Regions from separate parts of the Desulfosporosinus sp. FKA genome, predicted to be linked through region 2. Evidence: a T-box and tRNA genes for the amino acid it is inferred to sense, from the RefSeq annotation. Region 2 holds a T-box; the other regions hold tRNA genes.

Region 1 (5,936 bases), on a different contig from region 2:
GATAAGCCGAGAAGACTTGCTATCAGGAAAAGGAGGAGCCATGAAGAATAGACAAGACTTTGCCCGCTGTTATATTTGCGATTAGGGGGAGGAGCGGTGCGCAGGAACAGGTAGTAAGCTAAAAGCTTAGGAAATAGTTTAAGATCACGTAATTTAGGAATAAGCGATTGATCGCGCCGGAGAATTGCATCTGCACAGCGCAAGGCCACAAATCCAAGCGCGAACCAACTTGATATTACATGAATTTTAAACATATCGCCATAGGAAACTGCAAAAAATTTTGCCGGCTTATGCAATTCCAAACCGCTTAACAGAATTCCAGTCAGACTGAGAGCAAATCCCCAATGAAAAATCCTGACCCATAGAGGTTGGAAAAGGATAATTTCGCCCTCTACGTTTCCTTGTTGAAGTTCTTTGAAAAATGGTTTCCTTAAATTATTTTTTTTCTTCATGCTGTTAAACATGCCCCTAACCGTACTAACCGTACCCTTTACTCGCCCTGAGATTTAACTGGCAAAGTAAAGTCCTCATTCAATTCGTAAAGCCTGAATACGTTCACCGTCGATAAGATGAACACTACAGGAAAAGCAGGGATCGAAAGAACGGATGATCCTGCCGGCTTCTTTGAGATCTTCTGATTGAACCTTCAAACCAAGCAGTGAGGATTCTCCTACGCTGCGAGTGCCTGATTCGTCCCGGGCTCCAAAATTAAAGGCAGAAGGAGTAATAATTTGATAATGCTGCACGCGTCCTTTTTTCACGCTAAGCCAATGGCCTAAGACTCCACGCATAACTTCGTGGAGACCAACAGCGCTTCCAGAATCAGAGCCTATTTTTCGGTTAAGAGTCTCTGCTCCAGGTTCCAGACGATTAAGCCATCCTAACGTTGCTTCGGCAAGTTTTTTGATTTCATAAGAGCGAGCCCATATCCGTGCTAATGCTCCGTGACCGATGACTTTTTCTTGATTGATGATCGCCCGTGCTAAAGGACCAACTTCCATGGGTTGGCCGCGATAGCGCGGAGATTTGACCCAGGTGTATCCTTTAGGTTGGCTGTGATCAGGAATTGTATCCTCTTCTGAGGGATGAAGCGGCCCATGAGGTTTATACCAGGCTCTGGTTACATCTTCAGTAATGTATCTTTGATTGAAGCTTTCTCTCTTATCCTGAAGAATGATCCCTTGGGGAAACAGCGCTGCTCCCTCAGGATTCAGAAATCCCCCCACCGACATATAATTTCCTACTCCTTCTCCCAAATCCACGTAATCAGGATAGCGTTTAATAATTAAGTCCACACCCGGCAGGAGTGTATTCTCGACAAAGCTTAAGATTTCCATCATATATCCACGATAGCGATTGACCTTGTCGGCGTCTACTTCCATGCTGGCTCCTCCAGGAACGATTCCATGGCCGTGTGGTGCTTTTCCTCCAAAAACGGCAAATGCAGCATGAGCGGCTCGGGAAATTTCCAGAGCTTTAAAATAATGTTCGGTAAGAGAATCATTTTCTTGTTTGGATACACGTAGGTCGGATTCTGAATGGGGAATAAAGGGAGCAAGGTCAGGACCGCGGAAATAATCCGGCAAGGCGTATAAGTAGAGGTGGCGAATGTGGTTCTGAATGACATCACTGGCTAAGATCAAGTTGCGGACTAAATGACCATTAGGCGGAACTTGCATTCCCAATGCTTGTTCCACAGCCAAGGAGGCGGTGATGGCGTGAGCAGAAGAACAAATGCCACAGATACGTTGTGTGTAATAGGGCATATCCATGGGGGAGCGGCCAATTAAGATTTGCTCAAATCCTCTGTAGAGGGTATCAGAAATGTAAGCATCTTTGATTACCCCATTTTCTAACCAAGCTTCCAATAACATAGGATTATGAATACGAGTTACAGGAAAGATGACCTTCTTTTCCAGTATTGGTCACTCCTTTTTGGCGTTTTTCTTGACCCGATAGGTGTGGAAGGTTTTAACCTTAGTGAGGGAAAAACGATGCTTCCCCCGAACTGTCGACTTGAGAAGATTTCTTTGAATTCTCCCCTTATACAGGGAAGCTGCTGCATGACCAATAATTGCTGCCGAAGTAAAACCTAATACTCCCAGGGCAACAGAATCGGTCGCAATCTTTGTTCCACCAGGTAAAGGAATGTCAGGAGAGTGAACGGTAAATGGTGACATAAGATCAGGATAGCCAGGTTCTGTACAGCCAATACACGGAGTATTGCAGCCTATAGGCCAATTTAAGCGATCGTTCCAGCGGCGAATTGGACAATCAGCATAGGTGACAGGCCCTTTGCATCCCACTCGGTAAAGGCATTCTTTCTGCCCAATGTCTGTAGCAAAGATTCCCTGGTCATAATAGGATCTTCTTGGACAGCGATTATGAATGGTTTCTCCGTAAAACATCTTTGGCCGTCCGTACTTTTCGAGCTCCGGTTCGCCATATAAGGCCAGGTGAAGTAAGGTCCCCATGATCCAATCCGGGTGAGCGGGGCAGCCTGAGACATTGATAACCCTTCTCTCGGGTAAGACATCTTGTACTCCTGTTGATCGAGTCGGATTAGGATAACCGGCAACAGGTCCCCCAAAGGCGGCGCAGCTGCCTATAGCTACAACGTACTTAGCTTTGAGGCCGATGCGGCGAACCAGGTCTATTCCCGTAATGAGCTTGCCTTGTTCATAGGCGACATGGTCGTAATGCCCAGAATCACTGTGAATCATTGATCCCTGGACGATTAGAATATATTCGTTGGGCAGTTTAGAATAGGTATCTAGAAGAACTTGGTAGACAGCACTTCCTTGAGCCTGATTCATGCTCCAATCGTAACGCCAATCGAGAATGTTTGAAAGAATATCGGAGAACGTGGGGGTCCAAATATTATCGAAGGAGATACTATCTCCCGTACATGTGCCTGTTTCGATCATAATAACCGGTAACTTCTTTTTAATATCACCTGCTGCAATTGCTCGAGAAAGGTGAGGGGTAATTAGTTGATAAAAATTCCCTAAAATTGCTCCTTTAACGATTAATTTTAGAAACTCACGACGATCCAGTATGACACACCCCCTGAGAGGGTATTATTTCCCAAAAAATAGTAATTAACTCAAAAGCGAAGAAATTGTTGGAGTGAATAAAAGGCATACATCAATAAGGGTAGTATTGCAGTGACTAAGTTAATAAGCAAATGAAACAGCTCGAATACAATTTTAGAATATAGTTTCTCGAATATATTATAAAAAAATATTTGACGAAACGGCGAAAATAGGGTAATATAACTCTCGTCCGTAATTGCCGATGTGGCTCAGAGGTAGAGCAGCTCACTCGTAATGAGCAGGTCGTCGGTTCGATTCCGACCATCGGCTCCAGTAGAACTTAGACACCGCAAGTGATTGCGGGGTTTTTGTTTTATACATTTGATGCATAAAACTTAGCTTTGGGGACATTTTGGGGACAGATGAGATAAAGGTGAGATAAAATTTAACCTAAACAAACCTAAAATCACTAAATAACCCATCCGGGTAAAACCGCTGCCATTAACTTGATAAAGGTTTCGGGGTCGCTCCCAGCATGGGAGCGTGGATTGAAATTATTTGACATTTGACCAATTATGCGCAAAGAACGCCTTAACTGAAAGGCGTTCTTTGTTTAATACGGGGAAGGAATTTGCCCCAAAACATGGAAGTTGGTTAATATGACTTGTCAAAATGTTCGTTATCGTATTCGATAAGTAAAATAAAGGTAAATTCCCCATGATAGCGAATGATTTCAAGCATAAAATGGAAAAGTGGAGGGTGATAGCGTGCTAATACGCAATATGGAAGAGAAAGATTTAAATGACGTGGCTATTTTATATGAGTCATTAATTGAGCCGAAAAATAATAGAAAAAACATGATAGAAAAATTTTCCTCAATGAGAAGTAATTATAATTATATTTTAATAGTGGCGGAAGAGGATGGAAAAATTGTTGGTACTGTAATGGGCATAGTCTGTCTTACTATGGTGTCAAATTTCAATTCCTTTTTGGTAATAGAAGCCTTAATTGTAGATAAGGAATATCGAGGACATGGTATAAGTAAACAAATGTTATTAGATTTGGAAGATAGAGCTAAAGGGTTAGGATGTAGATATATTATCCTGGTGTCAGGAAAGCAAAGAAAGGAAGCTCACAAATTGTATGAGGCTCTTGGATATGGAGAAGATGAAGCTAAAGGATTTAGAAAGTTCATCAATGACAAAACGTCTTAATCGGTTCAATAAATAATAGCATCAGCATTCTTAGTGAAAATACTAGTGCTATTGTCAATACATTCATTTTGGACTCTAATTGTGCGAACCTTCGCTAAAGACGAATTATGTGCAAAGAACGTCTAAATCGAAAGGCGTTCTTTGTGTTGCAGGTTTTTTCTGTAGTTGGGAGTAAGAGTAAATGAACATAAGATTAGCTTCTCAGGAGGACGACATTGGTATTACAAATATTTTGATGACTATGATAAGTGAATCTGAATCTAAAGAAGTAGCTCAGAGAGTTGTCCGAGAAATCCTGACTTTGCCAAAATATATCTCATTAGTTTACGTAAACAAAGGTATTCAGGGGTTTGGTACATTACAGTTCGAACCTTATGAAGGGGCTAATGGTGTGGCCGAGATAGTCTGGCTAGGAGTTCGTTGGCAGGAGAGAAGACAAGGAATAGGCGCGTCCCTTGTCAAGGAGATAGAGCAGCTCGCTATAAACAAAGGTATTCGAAAAGTATATATAAAAACAAACTCAGAAAACATTACTTCTAATTGTTTTTGGATAACACAGCGTTACAAGTTCGAAGCACGAATGCTAGACTTTGGTTCAGCCGGGGTTGATTACTATATGCTTGGGAAAGAAATTGTTTAATCAAATTCCTTATAGCCGAAATAATTATCAGTAAGTCATATATTTACAAGTTTTAACCCCCGCCTTTGCTTTGCCGCTCACTATTATCATATTTCAATTATAGGATCTATTAGATAAGTAAGGTAACTATGGTTAGCAGTAGACGTATTATTATGTGCAGTCGCTCCCAGCATGGGAGCATTAAGAATCAATCTTTCACCGAAATTCTCCCAATGGACCCTATTAGGAAAATATAAGAAAATAGTCTATACTTAATTTGTAATAAAATTGAGGAAAGAGGGTCTTATTAATCGTTAAAACCCGATTAGGAATCATGGGGGCTGATGATACTGTTAAAATCATTAAGTCTGTTACAGACGAATATCCCGATCTGGAATGCCGATTTTTCGAGTATTGGAATGAGAAAGACCTAATTGAAAATTTGCGGCCACATGTTGATGATGTTGATATTTGGCTGTTTTCTGGACAAGTTCCCTACTCAATTGCCAAACTCTGGGGTGGAATCCTAAAACCTATGTTTTATATTCCCCATACTGGTGCGAGTTTATATAGGACCTTGTTACATATCGTTTACGAACAAGACCTAACAATGGAACAATTGAGTTTTGATACTTTTCAACCAAGCGAATTAGAAAAAACTTTTTCGGAAGCACAAATTGAGGCTAAGCCTATTTTCCTGAAATATTATCAAGGAGAAATATCTGCTGATGAATTAAGTGAATACCATTATAGGCTTTGGAAATCAGGGCAAACGAAAGCGGCCGTTACCTGTTTGCGTACTGCCCATCTTGAACTTCAGCGACTGGGTGTCCCAGTCTTTCGGGTCCTTCCGACTCGCCTAGGAGTGAAAGAAATCATTGAACTTATACTTCGGACAAATGAAACGTTACATTTTAAGGATGCGCAGATAGCTGTTCAGATGGTGGAAGTTGATTCTTTTGCCCGCTTGGCCAAAGAAACATTTTCCACAGATGAATTACATCGCCTAGAAATCAAAATTACGGAAAAATTACTCGAATACGCAAAGAAAGTTCATGGTTCTTTAAA
Region 2 (5,936 bases):
CTTTTGCTTTTTACGAGCTTCCTTGTCTTTCTTCGCTTGCTCATACTTATACTTGCCATAATCCATTAGTTTGCAGACCGGCGGCTTCGCCGTCGGTGCGATCTCTACGAGATCTAAAGACTTCTCGACTGCTAGGTTCAAGGCATCTCGAACCGCCATAATTCCAAGTTGTTCTCCTTCTTCCCCAACAAGACGGACCTCCCTAACCCGGATTTCGTCATTGAGTCTTAAGTCCTTGCTAATAAGAAACCACCCCCATTAAAACTTAGCACAATAGAAAAAGACGGATGAATACCACCCGTCTTCTAAACAATCATGAGCACGTATTAAGCCCAAGCCCAGAAGATACCTTACCGACTTTAGCCGTAAGGTGAGAAGCGGATGGCTTCTACTTGACAACGAATATTTTATATCAACTCTCAAACTTTGTCAACTTTTATCCGGTTTTTAAGCCCCGATGTTCAGCTTTAGCTGAACGAGTTCACTGAGCCAGAGCTGTTAAGAGCTTCTTATTTTTTATATCATCTTGGATAAGAGTAACAAACTCATCTACAGTCATTTTCTCTCCGGCATCCCCTTGACCGTAACGACGTACAGCAACGGTATCCGACTCGGCTTCTTGATCTCCAACAACCAAGGTATAAGGAATCTTTTCAGTTTGAGCCTCACGGATTTTATAGCCAACTTTCTCTTTACGCTCATCCGTTTCAACTCTTATATCTAATTCATTGAAACGGGCAGCTAATGCTTTGGCATAGCCCTGATGCCGCTCACTGATCGGCAAAATACGAACCTGAACAGGTGCTAGCCAGGTTGGAAAAGCTCCAGCATAATGTTCAGTCAAAAGTGCTATGAACCGTTCAATACTCCCATAGATCACGCGATGAATCATAACTGGGCGATGTTTTTGTCCGTCCTCGCCGACATAAGTTAGGTCGAATTTCTCCGGCATTTGGAAATCAAGCTGTATGGTACCACACTGCCAAGTCCTATCCAGACAGTCTTTAACGTGAAAATCAATCTTCGGCCCATAAAAAGCTCCATCGCCTTCATTGATCTTGTAATCCAAGCCTCTTTCCTCCAGGGCCTCTTGAAGCGCCCGAGTTGCAGCTTCCCAATCCTCATCTGAACCCATAGAATCTTCAGGACGGGTGGACAGCTCTACATGATATTCAAAACCGAACACTTTGTAGAAGGTGTCTACTAGTTCAATAACCCCTAGAAGTTCCTCCTTAATCTGTGACGGAAGCATAAAGATGTGGGCATCATCTTGAGTGAAGTTTCTAACCCGCAGCAAACCATGGAGGGCACCCGATAGCTCATGGCGATGAACGAGTCCCAATTCTCCAACCCGCAGCGGCAAATCCCGATAACTACGCAATTTAGTTCGGTACATAATCATACCGCCCGGACAGTTCATAGGCTTAACTGCAAAATCCTGATCATCAATCTTCGTAAAATACATGTTTTCTTTATAATGATCCCAGTGACCGGATTGTTCCCAGAGAGAACGATTGAGAATAATCGGGGTCTTAATTTCTTGATAACCTCGCTTGCGATGTTCTTGTCTCCAGAAGTCCTCAAGAGCATTGCGCAAAACCATTCCTTTAGGATGGAAGAAGGGGAATCCAGGGCCTTCATCGTGAAGGCTGAAAAGGTCAAGCTCTAAGCCCAACTTACGATGATCACGGCGTTTGGCCTCTTCCAATTTGAATAGATAATCTTCAAGATCAGCTGCTTTAGCAAAGACTGTACCGTAAATACGCTGCAACATCTTATTTTTCTCATTACCACGCCAATAGGCACCTGCCAAACTCATGAGTTTAATTGCTTTAATGATTGAGGTTGATGGGATGTGGGGACCCGCACAAAGATCTGTAAAATTTCCCTGAGTATACATGGAAATAGTAGCATCTTCGGGAAGTCCTTCAATCAGTTCAACTTTATAATTTTCACCAAGTTTTTTAAAGTAGTCCAAAGCCTCAGTGCGCGATACTTCCTTACGCTGATACGTGTAGTTTTCCTTAGCCAGGCGTTTCATTTCTTTCTCGATTTTCTCGAGATCCTCAGGAGTAAACACATGCTCAGAATCGAAATCATAATAGAAGCCTTTGGCAATAGCTGGTCCTATCCCCAACTTTGTTCCGGGAAACAAATTTTCCACAGCTTGGGCCATTAGGTGAGATGTTGAATGTCGAAGAACCTCCAATCCCTCTTCGCTGTCCAGTGTGATGATCTCTACTGCCGCATTCTCCATGAGAGGATAAGAAAGATCTTTTAATTTGTCATTTACTTTTCCAGCAACAGCTGCTTTAGCTAAACCACGCGAGATAGCAGCAGCCAACTCTGCTATAGTCGTTCCTTGTTCAACCTCACGTATTGAACCATCTTTTAAAGTTACTTGAATCATTGCTATCACTCCTATAAAATTTCGATAAACGCAAAAAAGCTCTCGCCCCAACTAGGGACGAGAGCTTACTCCCGTGGTTCCACCCAACTGAAAGGATATCTCCTTCCACTCGATTACCCTTAACGCGGGAAACGACAAAGCTTACTCATTTCAGCCCTGCACTCAAGGGTGGTCTTCACCTGAACCTTTGTGAGAAATGCTTACAGCCGCGGCATTCCTTCTCTAACACTTAAGATCAGGATACTCTCCCTTTCAGCGATTTAAAGTAATTACTTTAGAAAAAGTTTATGACACTAATATACCCAAATCAATAGATTTATTATACAAAAACCATGCTCATTTGTCAAAAATCCTTACATAAAGAACAGCCGCTGCAATCACGAACTCTATCTCCAAAAACTTGCCTTATGGTCTGTAAAGTATCTTTATACCCATTATAACGAATGTGCAACGTGATCTGTCTTGGAGCTACTGCGATAAGCGAACTTACCAAGAGGTCTTCATAACCTAACTCATGTAAATTATCCAGTTGATAATCTTCCAGGTAGTCGCCGGTTATATCCTCACCGTCCTCATTATAAAGATGGAACTCACCTTTCGAAGTCATTCCTACATGCAGGCTCTCTAATTGCGGTGTCTGGGTGTCGACAAAATGTTTCAGGAGCTGAATAAATTCCAGATATTCCTTTTCCACTATGTACTCTTCGATAGCAAACTCCACAGCTTTGCTGACATCATGCTTATATTCCTGAGCGCGAAAACTTAGAAAACCTTCAAGATCGAAAATCAAAGACTGATTAAGACAACTTAAAATTTGAGTTACAAGCTTTGTCTTACGGTTTATGCGATAAGCACGATCTTGACCCAAACCTTTATTCAAATATTCCAGTGCTTTATTTAGGATCTCTTGACCCTTATCATCAATTAAATATTTATTTTTTTTCAGGATTCCCCGTACATGTTCTTTCTCCCAGTGAAGCAAGATCGTTTCCGCTAAGGCATTTGCTAAATAATATCGCTGGATTTTCTGGACCATTTCTTCATTTTCAGTCCCCGCAAGAGACGAGGCAAGAAACTTACAGTGAATTAGCCAACGCTTTCCGTGTTGCTGCTCAATAATCTGTAAAGGGAGACGTTCACGTTTACTCAATTCCCTTAAGGACTTACATATACTGTCATGGTATCTTTGCGTACCTAACTGCACGGAATGTTCCACTGGCACCCCTCCATATTAGAGTATATGACTCTAATGAAGCCATATTTCGATTGGGCCAATCTGTTAATACCTTTAAAAAATAAATATTTTCAAAAGGTAGTTTGGACATTCCATACTATTTCCAATTTATTACATTTCTATTCTCGTTTAACCGTTTCCTCAGTTTACATTACATTGAGCAATTGTCACTATCCTTCTGGGGCACTGATTTTTTACGTGGAAAAAGAGAGCGGATAGAGTCTCTATCATCGCTAAATTCTTGCTCTGCAGAATAAATCCCGTCAATTTCGTTAATATCTTCAATCAATTTTTCCATGTCGAGTTTGCGAAAAGGAGTTCTCAATTTAAACAGTATAACCGTTTTATTTTGTTCTTCTTTTTGCAGAATCATAGTGATATTTTGCGGAACAATGTTGTGAGACTCAATTACTCTGTTAATCTCTTTAACTCTGCACGTTCCATTAACAGCAACAACCTTAAGTGACGCACTATTTCTAAAAAAATAATTTTCTACTATGCGCTCTAGAGTAATAAACACCAAGAAGGTGACCAATGTAGCCGAAAAATAGAACCCGGCTCCAGTTGCCAAGCCAATGGCTGAGACAACCCATAGAGATGCTGCGGTTGTCAAACCTCTGATCGATGTCTTGTCTCGCAAGATCGTACCAGCTCCTAAGAAACCAATCCCTGAGACAACTTGCGCAGCCAAGCGAGCAGGATCTTTGTTAACTGATGTAAAATTTGTAAAGCCGTACATTGATAAAATCATAATCAACGCTGAGCCTAAGCTTACTAAAATATGAGTTCTAAATCCTGCTGAACTATCATTTCGTTCTCGTTCAAGACCGACAATTCCTCCAAAAATACAAGCCAGCAATAACCTTAAAGCAATTTCATAGTCCGTAATATGCACTGTTTTTCACATCCTTGCTGTGATTGTAATATTTATCACTTAATATCATAAATTAATGATTCAAGGGTGACACCTCATCCTATTACACTAAAACAGATTACATTAAAGTATGACTCCAAATCCTAACTCAAATCTTTTATATTCCCATCAGGGAATAGATCACATCTATTACTTTGCTATTACTTCTATTATGATTTCTCAAATCAAATATTCGTTACAATAGGTCAAATTCCTTTAATCTTATAAAATATTTTAATATTTTGATTACTAAATATTATGTAATTCTTTCGAGTAATGTAACTCCAAATACGTGAAAAGCTGTAACAAAAAAAATTTGTTACAGCTTTCTTTCTATTATCCGGAAACATTGCTTCTCCCCGAAAACTTATTTCTCTTCGCTTCCTAAAAGCTCCTTTACGTACGTAGGAAGAGCAAAGCATCCTTTATGAATATCCGTATTGTAATACTTCGTTTTAATTCCCAGTCTATTCCACGCCTGCTCATTTAAGTCCTTTACGGGATCATATATTTTGGAGGCAAATCCAAATAGCCAATGTCCTGACGGATATGTTGGAATATGCGCTTGATAGACTCTGCAAACAGGAAAGAATTCTTTAACACGTTTATGAGCTCTCTGCATTGATTTAGCATATTCAGCATAATAGGGGCTTTCGTGCTGATTAACTAAAATACCGTTCTCCTTAAGGGCCTTAAAGCAATTACCATAAAATTCTTTGGTAAAGAGACCTTCACCCGGTCCAAAAGGATCGGTAGAATCAACGATAATTAAATCGTACGCATTTTCTTTGGAGCGTACAAATTTTAACCCATCCTCAAAATATAGTTTTACTCGGGGATCGTTTAGTTTACAGGCAGTTTGCGGCAAATATTCCCTGCACACCTCAACCACCATTTTATCAATTTCAACCATATCAATTCGTTCAATTGAATTATAGCGAGTCAGTTCTCTTACCGTTCCGCCATCACCGGCCCCAATAACCAGAACATTCTTTGTGTTTAGGTTTGTCGCCATTGGAACATGAACAATCATATCATGATAGATAAATTCATCTTTTTCAGTAACCATCATTAAGCCGTCTAAAGTAAAAAATGTCCCAAATTCTTTAGAATGAAAAACATCTATCCTTTGAAATTCACTCTGGCCTGTATACAGAGGTTTATCCACCTTAATAGAAAAACGAACATTATCCGTATGTTGTTCTGTATACCACAATTCCATGTTATTTTTCCTCCAATACTTTGATACTTTTAACCGACATATCCTCCGTCCCGGTTAGAAAACACCCCTTAGCCTTAGCATAGGAGATATAATCAATAATTTCATCGGTTATCCGTTCGCCTGGAGCTAAAATTGGAATACCCGGCGGGTAAGACAT
Region 3 (5,936 bases), on a different contig from region 2:
GATGTTAAAACAGCTCTTTCGGATCTAGGGATCAATGGGATGACGGTCTCTAATGTCTCAGGATTTGGAAATCAAAAAGGGTATACCCAAATTTATCGCGGTCAAGAAATTGTCTCTAAGCTCTTGCCGAAAATAAAACTTGAAGTTATCGTTAGTTCAGCCAGGATTGATGAGGTTATCTCTTCCATCGTTGAATCTTCTAAAACCGGCAAATTCGGCGACGGTAAAATCTTTGTTTACGACGTAGCTGATGCAATCCGGATCAGGACAGGTGAACATGGCGAAGAGGCTCTCTAACCTTTTGAAACCACTTAGTTTTTTGGGGAACCTATTTAGGAAATTTAAATGGGATTATTATCCTAAACTCAAATATAAACATTCTCTGTAAGTTCAAAATCAGGATAAGCATTTTCTCGATGTTGAGTTAAATCTAAACCATTGACTTGTTCATCATCGGTTGCCCTTAGTGGCGTGAACAAAGCAACCACTTTTAAAATAACAAATGTCATAACGCCAGTAAAGGCATAAGTGACAGCTATCGCAAGCAGCTGAATGAGAACAGGATGAATTCCGCCGCCATTAAGCAAACCATTATGACCTTGGGGATTAAGACGCATATCTGCAAAAATTCCAGTAGCCAGGGTCCCCCATGTGCCTCCAATACCATGAATACCAAAAACGTCGAGAGCATCATCGTAACCTAACTTATCCTTAAGTACACTAACACCTAAATAGCAAACCCCTCCCGCGACAAATCCAATCAGCAGAGAACTCCCAGTCGATACAAATCCTGCAGCAGGCGTAATAGCAACTAAAGCCGCAATAATACCGCTGATTGCTCCAAAAACTGTAATTTGACGGCGATGGAACCATTCCAAGAGCGCCCAGCCGATCATTCCGGCTGCTCCTGCTATTTGGGTTGTGACCAATGCCAAAACAGCCAGTCCATTGGCACCCATGGCCCCTCCGGCGTTAAAACCAAACCAGCCGAACCACAATAAACCTCCCCCCAAGAGAACATTAGGCATGTTATGGGGAATATTAAACTCGTACCCAACCTTCAGCCGTTTTCCAATAATTAGGGCTGCAACCAAACCAGATACTCCCGACGCCATTTCTACGACTGTTCCGCCGGCAAAGTCCATGACGCCGAGATTCCTCATCCAACCCCCTACTCCCCAAACCCAATGGGCCAGAGGAATATAAACGAACGTACTCCAAAAGAACATGAATAAGAGAAAAGCGGGGAAACGCATTCTTTCTGCAGTAGCGCCACTGACAACCGCTGGAGTAATAATGGCAAACATTAACTGAAACATAAAGAACAATAAATGCGGGATCGAAGGTGCATAATCAGGGTTAGGGGTAAGCCCCACATTTTTTAAAGCAAACCAGTCCAAGCCTCCAATAATATGCCCATGATCAGGACCGAAGGCTAAGGAATACCCAAATACGACCCAGACAACGGTAACCAGTCCTATTGCGGCAAAACTTTGCATCATTATTGAAAGAACATTTCGTTTTCTGACCATCCCTCCATAAAACAACGCCAATCCTGGAGTCATTAAAAATACTAAGATGGTCGATAAAAAAACAAATGCGATATCCCCGGAGTTAAGAGTCATCATTTATGCCTCCTGCCTAAAATTTACTTCCCTGCATAAAAAATTAAATTAATGTGCCTGTAATGGCAAAGAGGCTCTAAAACGGCGTCACTAAGAACGCCGTTTTAGAGCCTCTTTGCTCACTTCTAACGACAAAACTGTATTACAATTATAACTTCGTTCTCTATAACTGTCTAGCTATTTTAATACTTAATATTGTATACAGGCAGCTATCTTGCCGCGGGGTCCATATTTTTATTCACTTGGTCATCAGTCTGCTAAAAAAATGATTAACCGCATCGATAATTGTCATTGCAACTGTCGCAGCCCCAATTACAAAGGTTGCCCACCACCGACGACTTTTTATTTCCTGCTCCTTATAGGCCTCAAACTCTTTTCTAGTCACATAGTTTTCGACCATAAGCAGATGTAAGCGAGCAACAGCATCTTTGACTTCTTTGACATCACCTTTTATCTCCGTAATATCTTCTTTGAGAGCCTGAATTTCAGCATCCCCCATCGCAACTCCCCCGTGCCTCGCTTTATATCCCATCGCCATCGTTCTCTTAGTTCAACTTATGCACCCCGCCCATTAAGTGTTCACAGTTTGTCCTGATCTTTTTGCTATAATTTTACTCATTAAATTACCAACGCCTTTAAGCTCTTAAATTTTTAATCTTTAAATCACACAAAGCATGGGATAACAGGGTAAAATTATGTGATTTAATTCAAATATTTTCTTAATGACAAAAACAAATTGCCGATAATTCAAAAATATATTTTTAAACTCACGTTTTAAATCTCTATTGGTAAGTCTTGGTGCTATGTCCACTAACATCTTCTTGAATAACTAGCCTTTTTACTGTAATTTAATGAGGTAATTATAATAAAAAGGAGATGAAGAGAATTGCTATCTTTAAAGAAAATTGCTATTACGACGGCTCTCATGGTTGTCGTATCCGCTGGTGTAGCACTTGCAGATAACCCGAGTTTTCTAACTGCTTTGGTTCAAAATGTAACTTCAAAAATTACCGCCTTAGTCTCTCCGAACGTTCAATCCGCTACGGGCTCTTTGAATGATACTACTAATCAATCGGAGCAGGATCTTCAGAATTATAATAATCAATATCTGCAAGATGTGACTAACACCCTTTCTCAATTCACATCGAATTATGCTGCACAGAAGCAAAACGATTTGAGAAATCAAATTCAATCCTATAAATCTCAAATGGATTCTCAAAAACAACAATTAATCCAAAACGCCGAAAATAGCATTCAACAGCAAATTGATACTCAATATAATAATAATATTAATAAGATTCTTAGCGATTTATCCAAGTAACGACAAGCGTGAGGTAAGATTCAGATTGACTCACAAATAATGAAGTTTCCCCCCATTTCTTAAAGCTGGAAATGGGATTTCTTTGTTTGCAAAAAGATCCCTTAAAACTACGAACAACTTGAAAATAATGGAATACACTAAAGATATAAGGGACAAGATGTAGCCTTTAAATAAACAAAGGAGGAAAGAAAATTGGATGAGCAAGAATTAGAGCTTTTCCAGGATATTCATGATTCAATTCGAAAATGCAGGCCCAATTGTAACTGTGTTCCATGCCCTCAAGGCGGTCTAGGATTTGTCGAAGACAGTTTGTTTATTGTTAGAAATCACAAAATAATTTGGGCAGTAATTCTGTTTAACGGGGCCATAGCCTTTAAGGAAGTCTCCCCAGAATGGATGCAACTATTTTCAGTAATTATCGTAAATTCGCCGAGTATTTTCGTTGAATTTGACAGATGTCATAAAATAGTTGAGTATACTTCCCACCAAGATAAAGTCTTACCAAAATAGTTTCTGCTGCCTCCTTGAGTGAACAACAGCCCCCCTAAGATAGAATAAGGCCATCTATACTTAGGGGGCGTTTTAAGTGAAATATATTTATCTTTTTCTTTTTATTTAGTAACATGACGTAACAAAATGGCATAAGATCTAATGCGCTTAATTAAGCCAGTCCTTGGACAGCGTCATAATTATCTTATCTCAAGTCAGCCCTCATCGACTTTGATGAGGGTCTTTTTGGCGAAAATAGTGACGTCAATGTCCTAAAGAAAAAAATTGGCAGCAGCTTGTGTTAAATCTCTGTCAAAAGTCATTGACAATCACTCTAAATCTTGATAAAATAACATTCGTCTCAATACATATGCCGATGTAGCTCAATTGGTAGAGCAGCTGATTTGTAATCAGCAGGTTACAGGTTCGAGTCCTGCCATCGGCTCCAGCTATATAGATTAAAGGCGCTTGTAATAAGCGCCTTTTTTGATGCCGTTTTTCTGAGGGCGTAGCCGATAATCTTAGAGTCTTCTATTTTGCATGCTGAACGTTGCTTTCGTTAACATTTAAGCCATGGGTAGCAAGGCTAACGATCGCCATAACAACGATATTAACAACAAGGGCAATGATACCCACATTAAGATCTTTAACCGCTTGCGGGAGCGAGGGGAAAATCGTACCAACGGTAATATTAGAAGCCGTAACAATACTAACAGTCAGAACGCCTACGAGTATACCTGCAAAGGCGCCTTGCTTAGTAACAAAGTTGTTCTTCATTAAACTAAAGATAAAGGCCGGAAATAGTTGAGTGACCAGGCTATAACCCATTAGAAGCAGAGTTACAATTGTTTTTCCGCCTTGCAAAGTGAAGTAAACTGCAACAAGAGCTATGATAGGGACTAAATATTTAGCCATTTTGGCAACTTGCTGGTCAGTCGTGGAAGGAACAAATACTTTATAGATATTTTTGGCAATTAAGGTGGCAGAAGCCATGAGAATCATTGAGCCAGGAACGATAGCAGTAAGAAGGCCTGCTGAACCAATTATCCCGACGAACCACGTAGGAAAGGCAATTTTAGAAAGCCTTAAAAGTGACAGATCTCCATTTTTGAGACCGGGAACTTGTAAAACAGCGACAAACCCCACAAAAAAGACAAAAAGCAAGACTAATTGATATAGAGGTAAGAATATCGCATTTTTACGAAACTCCTTCTCGCTTTTGGCTGAATAGATAGCTGCAAAGAAATGAGGCCACATGTAAAAGCCCAAAGCCGTTAAGAGAACTGTTGAGATAAACCAAGATACACTTAGTCCTTTAGAAGGTAAAGCTAAAAATCCCGGTTTTGCTTTATCAATGGCCATAAACATCGATTGGAATCCACCGTAATAATGGTAAGGAAGATAAATCCCCATAAAAAGAACGAGCAGAAGAATCATGGAGTCCTTAACGACTGCGGTCCAAGCCGAGCCATGAATACCTGAAACCATAACATAAATGGTAACGACGATAACTCCAATCCAAATGGCTAGGGTAGGAGAAACAGATCCATAAGAGGCTTCCGAGACAATGTTTCCCAGACCTGTAAGCTGAAGGACTAAATACGGAACGAGAGCAATAACTCCTACTAATGAGACTAGAACACCCAGCGCAGGGCTTTTATATTTCGTAACAAAAAAGTCTGATTGGGACATCAAATTGTGATCTTTGGCATATTTCCAAACTGCTGGCAGCATCCAATAGGAAATAACATAGGCCAAAGTACCATAACACAAGATGTAGAATGTAGGACCTCCTTTGCCATAGGCCCATCCGCTGCCGCCAAGAAAGGTAAAGGTTGTATAAATTTCTCCAGCCATAAGAATAAAGATAATCATGGCACCGAAACCGCGTCCTCCCACAGTCCATTGTTCCAGATCCATTTGTTTTCCTTTCTTGGCTCGTATACCTAAATATAGGGAGAAGAGCAGAAAGGCGAAAATTATTAATAAGGCTGAGTTCATTATTTATCACCTCCGTGATTAATTGGATCAAGTTTATAAATGAGTCCCATAATAATAGAGGTTACCACTACAGATAAGACAATCCAAAAAAGGATAAACGGCATGCCTAAGACATAAGGAGTTACTCTATTTACAAAAGGCATACTGCAAAGCATGAAAATAAACGGTATTATTGCCAACCAGCGAAAATTCATAATAGTGCCCCCCTAAACTTTTAATAATTTAAATGCTGCATTAGTAAAGAGTTTTACCCCCATCACCAAGATATCTTCATCGATAGTAAAACGCGGATGATGGTGCGGATAAGTTATTCCTTTTTCCGCATTACCGGCGCCAATAAAAATAAAGCTGCCGGGAACTTCATGCTGATATGCTGAAAAATCTTCTGCTATCATAGTTGGACGCACAGTTTCGAGGACTTGATCACCCAAAACTTCTCGGATTGTTTCCTCCATAATGCGAGTAAGGCCTACATCATTAATGACAGGTTGGTAACCCTT
Region 4 (5,936 bases), on a different contig from region 2:
CAACTCAGCAAAAAACCTCCGCAGCTGCAGAGGTTAAGAATGCCAAGTATATCTTTCGGCACGTGTTCCAACCTCGGCAGGAAATTAAGCCTAACGGCACCTGCTATCTACAGCGGATATTTAATTCCTGATAAGTGTACCCTCATTGTAGAATACTGTCAAGAGAACTTTAGAGAGCCTTAACCGGATTGATTCTTACGCCAGGGCCCATAGTCGAACTAACCGTTATGCTGCGGATATATTGACCTTTAGCAGCAGCAGGTTTTGCTTTAGCGATGGTTTCCCCTAACGTACGATAGTTCTCTAACAGCTGCTCTGCACTGAAAGATGCTTTGCCAATGGGAGCATGGATAATTCCAGCCTTTTCGGCACGATATTCAATCTTACCAGCTTTGATTTCCTTGATGGCACGAGTTACATCCGGGGTAACGGTTCCTGTCTTAGGGTTCGGCATTAAGCCTTTAGGTCCAAGTACACGGCCTAATCGTCCGACCATTCCCATCATATCCGGAGTAGCTACTACAACATCAAATCCGAACCAGCCTTGATCGATCTTCGCGATCATGTCTTCAGCGCCCACAAAATCTGCGCCTGCAGCTTCTGCCTCTTTCGCTTTATCTCCCTTGGCGAAAACCAAAACAGAACGAGTTTTTCCTGTTCCATTAGGCAGCACAAGAGCACCGCGAATTTGTTGGTCTGCATGACGAGTGTCAATTCCTAATTTAAAAGCAACTTCGATCGTCTCATCGAATTTTGCTTTGGCATTAGCCTTCACGAGCGTTAATGCTTCAAGGGGTTCGAAATATCCTGTGCGATCAAAGGTCTTTACGGCCTCTTGATATCTTTTTCCAACCTTAGCCATTCTTTTACCTCCTTGTGGTTATGCGGGCTAAACCCTCCCACAATTCATCTTAGCCTTCAACAACATCAATGCCCATGCTTCGGGCTGTACCTTCAACCATCCGCATTGCTGCCTCTATACTTGCTGCATTCAGATCTTTCATCTTAATATCCGCAATTTCGCGAACTTTGGATTTCGGGATCGTGGCAACCTTCTTGCGATTGGGTTCAGATGAACCGGAATTAATATTGGTCATCTTTTTAAGCAGAACAGAAGCAGGCGGAGTCTTGGTAATAAAGGTAAAGGAGCGATCTTCATAGACCGTAATTTCCACCGGAATAATAAGCCCAGCTTGATCCTTTGTGCGCTCATTGTACTCTTTACAGAAGGCCATAATATTGACCCCATGTTGACCAAGAGCCGGACCAACCGGAGGTGCCGGTGTAGCTTTACCTGCAGTGATTGCTAATTTGACCATACCAATTACTTTCTTTGCCATAGTTTAACACCTCCTTGATAGAATAATCCCTATTTTAGTCGAGTTTTTGAACCTGTCCGAAATCTAATTCCACAGGCGTCTCTCTTCCAAACATCGATACTTCCACACGCAACTTGCCCTTATCGGGGAGTATTTCTCGGACCACTCCTACAAAGTCTTTAAACGGCCCAGCTATAACCTGGACAGTTTGATTAACCTCGAAATCAATTTTAGCACGCAGATCATCCATCCCCATTTGCTGGAGAATCTGAACAACTTCTTGCTCAAGGAGCGGAATCGGTTTAGTTCCCGTACCCACAAAACCTGTTACCCCCGGCGTATTGCGAACAACATACCAAGAGTCATCGGTCATTTCCATTTCAACAAGAACATATCCCGGATAAACCTTACGCTTCGTTACTTTTTCCTTCCCATTTTTGAACTCAACCTCGTCTTCCATGGGAACAAGAACGCGAAAGATCTTCTCCTCCATATTCATGGATTCTACGCGTTTTTCGAGATTCATTTTAACTTTATTTTCATAACCCGAGTACGTATGAATTACGAACCAGTCTTTAGCCATTTCTCAGGGACCTCCTCAGACACTGCCGCAGAAACTCGCAGTTTAGGGCACTAGCTTGGTTAAGGCAATACTTAAACCGCCGTCCACAGCCCACATGAGAACAGAAACAATCCCCACCGCGACAAATACTACACCCGTATAGGCAAGCAATTGCTTACGGCTTGGCCAGTGAACTTTTTTTAATTCACTCAGAACTCCGCGAAAGTAGTCTTTCGTCTTATCCGCTTGCTTCTGAGTATTAGCTGGTTTTTTTAACGCGCCCATCGCTTCACATCCTTAAACGACATCGGTGTCCTCGACATTGTGACAACGCTTCCTGGCGTACAGTTTAAAACGTCACAAAAAAATTATTTGGTTTCTTTATGGAGAGTATGGCTTTTGCAGAACTTACAATACTTTTGGACTTCTAAACGATCAGGATTATTCTTCTTATTCTTCATCGTAGCATAGTTACGGTGCTTGCAATCCGTACACGCTAAAATAATGCCCACACGCACTCACGAACACCTCCCAGACAACAGTAGGACGCTGCATTTATTCCATTACTCAAGTACTGTATCACAAGATAATTACCCTGTCAAGAAAATACGGGATGAAGCAACATGGTCAGCGTACTTTGTGGATAAAACAAAAGACAGCAATGCTGCCTTTTAACTTCAAAATAAATGGAGCCAACGATGGGACTCGAACCCGCAACCTGCTGATTACAAATCAGCTGCTCTACCAATTGAGCTACGTTGGCATTTTGTTAGTACCTCTCTTGTTGAGGGGCACTCATATAATCTAGCACTTTTTATAAAAAAATGCAAGCATTTTCTTTCCAGGAATTTATGTAAAATCACCCATCCCGACGTTCAAGATAACGTTCAAGTTTCCTCTTCACTCTCTGCAACGCGTTATCGATTGATTTCACATGTCTTTTCAAGTCAACAGCAATTTCCTGGTAGGACTTCCCTTCCAAGTAAGACATCAGTACCTTCCATTCTAAGGAACTGAGAATCTCACCCATCTTTTCCTCAATGTCATCGAATTCCTCACGGCTGATGATCAGTTCCTCCGGATCCGTAATACGAGTCCCAGAGATAACATCAAGCAGCGTCCGATCAGAATCTTCGTCATATATCGGCTTATTGAGTGAGACATACGAGTTAAGGGGAATGTGTTTCTGCCTTGTAGCTGTTTTAATAGCAGTAATAATCTGGCGGGTTATACATAACTCCGCAAATGCCCTGAACGATGAGAGCTTATCGCCGCGAAAGTCTCTTATGGCCTTATAGAGTCCAATCATTCCTTCTTGAATAATATCTTCGCGGTCCGCACCTATGAGAAAATAGGAACGAGCCTTTGCCCGAACGAAGTTCTTATATTTGTTGATTAGATACTCTAGTGCTGTAGCGTCGCCTTCCTTGGCAAGCTCAACCATCTCTTCATCTACGATAATGTCGATGATTTCGCACTCTGGTAGTTCTGGTTGGGCTTGAAAAGTCAAGTTGATCCCCCCTACAATGTCGTCATGAAGAAGACGCAATCTCGCCTAGCCCTTGTCCACGGGAACATTCTCATTATACCCGACCCCTAAGAAAAGCGTCAAGGCGAAGTTTTGGTTGTTCTGTCGCATAGGCGTCATTTGAGACCTGATATTCAAAGTCCGAAGTTCAATATTGGGTGAAAGCGACTCTTTTAGAAGTATCATAACCAGTGACGCCCAATCTTTCAAGTCTAATTTTTATCCAATCGTACTTTCTTCGATGGGAGACTCCGCCCCCCACTGAAGTTTCGATGTTCAGCTTTAGCTTAACAATTTCACATTCCTACAACGTCTCTGGTTTATTGCTTCATAGATCTTTGTCTCAAGACCTCATAGAGCATCACGGATCCTGCGACACTGGCGTTAAGCGAAGTTACTCTGCCTTTCATAGGCAAACTGACAATCTCGTCGCAATTCTCCCTTAAGAGACGGCTGATCCCCTTGCCTTCACTGCCAATGACGATAACTCGCGGGCCTGTGAGATCTGCTGTAAATACATGACCTCCTCCGGCTTCCGCTCCGGACACCCAGCAGCCTCTCTTTTTTAAATCCTTAATGGTTTGGACTAAATTACTTACACGAGCGACCAGAACATACTCAACTGCTCCGGCCGATGTTTTAGCAACAGTTCCAGTCAAAGAAACACTGCGGCGTTTCGGAATAATAACTCCATGGGCCCCCACAGCATCAGCGGTTCTCAGCAAGGCCCCCAGATTATGCGGATCTTCAATTTCGTCCAGCATCAAGATAAAGGGATCTTCCTGCCGTTCTTCAGCCAGTGCCAAAATGTCCTCAACTTCGGCATATTCTCTTGCCGCAATATAAGCCAAAATACCTTGATGACTTTCCTTCTGCACTAAGCGGTCAAGAACCTGTCGTTTTACAAACTGGTAGGGAATGTTCCGTTCCTGCAGGAGAGAAAGGATTTCATGATTCCTCTCGCTCGTATTCTCCGAAACCATAAGTACTTTATTGACAGGTTTACCGCTCCTCAGCAGTTCAATAACCGGATTTTTACCATAAACGATTTCATCGTTCAACTTGTTCACGTCTTCTTTCCTTTAAGGGTTTGTAATCTTCCGCAGCTATAAGCGCCCTGATGACACACTCCCTGAGTCACACAGGTTGGCCCCGCCTCGCTGAAAAGGTTTGGAGCTGCGACCCGTACCAGTTCCAGCATTTTCTCTGCCAGAGCGCGAATTTCCCATTGTGCCCTCATGCAGGTTCGATGTTCAAAGAAATTTAATAACGAGCGAGCGTTAAAGGTCGCCATTAAAGAGGTGGTACAGGCGTTGGGCAGAACAAAACGAGCATCTTCTGCAGGCACCATAGCCTGAAGGGCTAGATATTCTTCTTGAAGGTTTGTCATAACCTTTGCAAAACGCTCCATAGCCTCAGGGCTGCGCTGAATGCTGGGGGGAACGACATATTCGAAACCATTCTCTTTGACATAACGCTGAGAGCGCTGAGAATAACTAGCGATTCTATGACGCACTAATTGATGGGATAAGACCCGCGAGACACCGTCGATTGAAAACTGAAAACACACATGTTCAAAGGGCGATAAATGTCCCATATCACGCAGTTTTCGCACAAAGCGCGCCACCGTCTCATCTTCTAAGCGATCCAAAAGTTCAGGCACAGGATCTGCCGAATAACACAAACGAGCAGCAGCAGCCACCACTTTTTCCGGATCTGGCGTGTATTGAATTAGATCCACTCTCATCTCGACAGCCTTCTTTCCTCTTTATCATTCTTCTTCAAAATCGATTTTGTCCGGTCCCTTGCTGATAACCCCATCGACTTGATTAAAGGCCCATTGCATACGTTGAGCTTGTCCGCTTAATTGCCAATATCCAACTAAACTTTCAAAGGCTGTAGCATAACGATAGGTTACAACGTCAACATTTTTCGGGTACCCGCCTTTAGCATTTCGCCCACGCAAAACAACCTTCCGCTCAACATCATCAAGTTCCGGAAAAAGGGCTTGTAAAACCTTCGCTTGAGCCCCCGCCCGAACATAACTAATTGCTTGTTTGTGAAGTTCCTTAACTTTTTCATTCCCTAACTCCAGCAAATGGGTTCGAACCCATAATTCATAGACAGCGTCTCCCAAATACGCCAGGGTTAAAGGATTCATTTCTTGCCAACTGCGCATACGGTCACCTTTCAACCTATTTAATCTTCCACCTCGCACCTTGTGGAGTATCTTCAATTACAATTCCCTGAGCCTTAAAGGCATCTCGGATAAAATCCGACATTTCCCAGTCTTTCTTCTGTCGAGCTTTAGAGCGAATCTGAAGAACGAGATCCATTACCTTAGAAAGCATCTCTTCATTTTCTACCTGAACTTGAGCCGGATGCAGAAAATCGAATCCCAATACTTCTCCCAGTTCAATGAGAGTTTTTTGAGCCTTAGCCAGGCCTTCCGAAAAAACAGGATGTTCTTGTACAGATCCATTCATCGTCTTGGCTAATTCAAAAAGCGCCGCATAAGCTAAAGCTG

The links. The T-box of region 2 lies ahead of thrS (threonine--tRNA ligase). A T-box ahead of a tRNA ligase gene usually reads a tRNA of that ligase, here a tRNA-Thr.
Region 1: it encodes a tRNA-Thr, which carries the amino acid that the T-box ahead of thrS (threonine--tRNA ligase) is inferred to sense. The anticodon was not compared.
Region 3: it encodes a tRNA-Thr, which carries the amino acid that the T-box ahead of thrS (threonine--tRNA ligase) is inferred to sense. The anticodon was not compared.
Region 4: it encodes a tRNA-Thr, which carries the amino acid that the T-box ahead of thrS (threonine--tRNA ligase) is inferred to sense. The anticodon was not compared.

Annotation. Positions count from the first base shown of each region.
Region 1 is NZ_NAHZ01000027.1:127,639-133,574, forward strand. It holds gene B5771_RS10310 (cytochrome b/b6 domain-containing protein) at 1-452, opposite strand, end outside; gene B5771_RS10315 (nickel-dependent hydrogenase large subunit) at 528-1,874, opposite strand; gene B5771_RS10320 (hydrogenase small subunit) at 1,926-3,059, opposite strand; tRNA gene B5771_RS10325 (tRNA-Thr) at 3,294-3,368, shown strand; gene B5771_RS10330 (GNAT family N-acetyltransferase) at 3,803-4,249, shown strand; gene B5771_RS10335 (GNAT family N-acetyltransferase) at 4,431-4,889, shown strand; gene B5771_RS10340 (transcriptional regulator) at 5,203-5,936, shown strand, end outside.
Region 2 is NZ_NAHZ01000006.1:16,558-22,493, forward strand. It holds gene infC (translation initiation factor IF-3) at 1-243, opposite strand, end outside; ribosomal protein L20 leader region at 270-400, opposite strand; gene thrS (threonine--tRNA ligase) at 482-2,410, opposite strand; T-box leader at 2,461-2,675, opposite strand; gene B5771_RS00465 (putative sporulation protein YtxC) at 2,754-3,626, opposite strand; gene B5771_RS00470 (MgtC/SapB family protein) at 3,796-4,539, opposite strand; gene speE (polyamine aminopropyltransferase) at 4,925-5,779, opposite strand; gene B5771_RS00480 (aminotransferase class I/II-fold pyridoxal phosphate-dependent enzyme) at 5,781-5,936, opposite strand, start outside.
Region 3 is NZ_NAHZ01000027.1:135,275-141,210, reverse strand. It holds gene B5771_RS10385 (P-II family nitrogen regulator) at 1-297, shown strand, start outside; gene B5771_RS10380 (ammonium transporter) at 366-1,625, opposite strand; gene B5771_RS10375 (hypothetical protein) at 1,864-2,124, opposite strand; gene B5771_RS10370 (hypothetical protein) at 2,512-2,946, shown strand; gene B5771_RS10365 (hypothetical protein) at 3,139-3,456, shown strand; tRNA gene B5771_RS10360 (tRNA-Thr) at 3,808-3,883, shown strand; gene B5771_RS10355 (sodium:solute symporter) at 3,967-5,436, opposite strand; gene B5771_RS10350 (DUF3311 domain-containing protein) at 5,436-5,630, opposite strand; gene B5771_RS10345 (M20 family metallopeptidase) at 5,643-5,936, opposite strand, start outside.
Region 4 is NZ_NAHZ01000027.1:68,306-74,241, reverse strand. It holds ribosomal protein L10 leader region at 1-131, opposite strand; gene rplA (50S ribosomal protein L1) at 170-862, opposite strand; gene rplK (50S ribosomal protein L11) at 912-1,340, opposite strand; gene nusG (transcription termination/antitermination protein NusG) at 1,375-1,902, opposite strand; gene secE (preprotein translocase subunit SecE) at 1,945-2,166, opposite strand; gene rpmG (50S ribosomal protein L33) at 2,250-2,399, opposite strand; tRNA gene B5771_RS09980 (tRNA-Thr) at 2,569-2,644, opposite strand; gene sigH (RNA polymerase sporulation sigma factor SigH) at 2,741-3,391, opposite strand; gene rlmB (23S rRNA (guanosine(2251)-2'-O)-methyltransferase RlmB) at 3,730-4,479, opposite strand; gene thyX (FAD-dependent thymidylate synthase) at 4,476-5,156, opposite strand; gene B5771_RS09960 (ribonuclease III domain-containing protein) at 5,181-5,588, opposite strand; gene cysS (cysteine--tRNA ligase) at 5,605-5,936, opposite strand, start outside.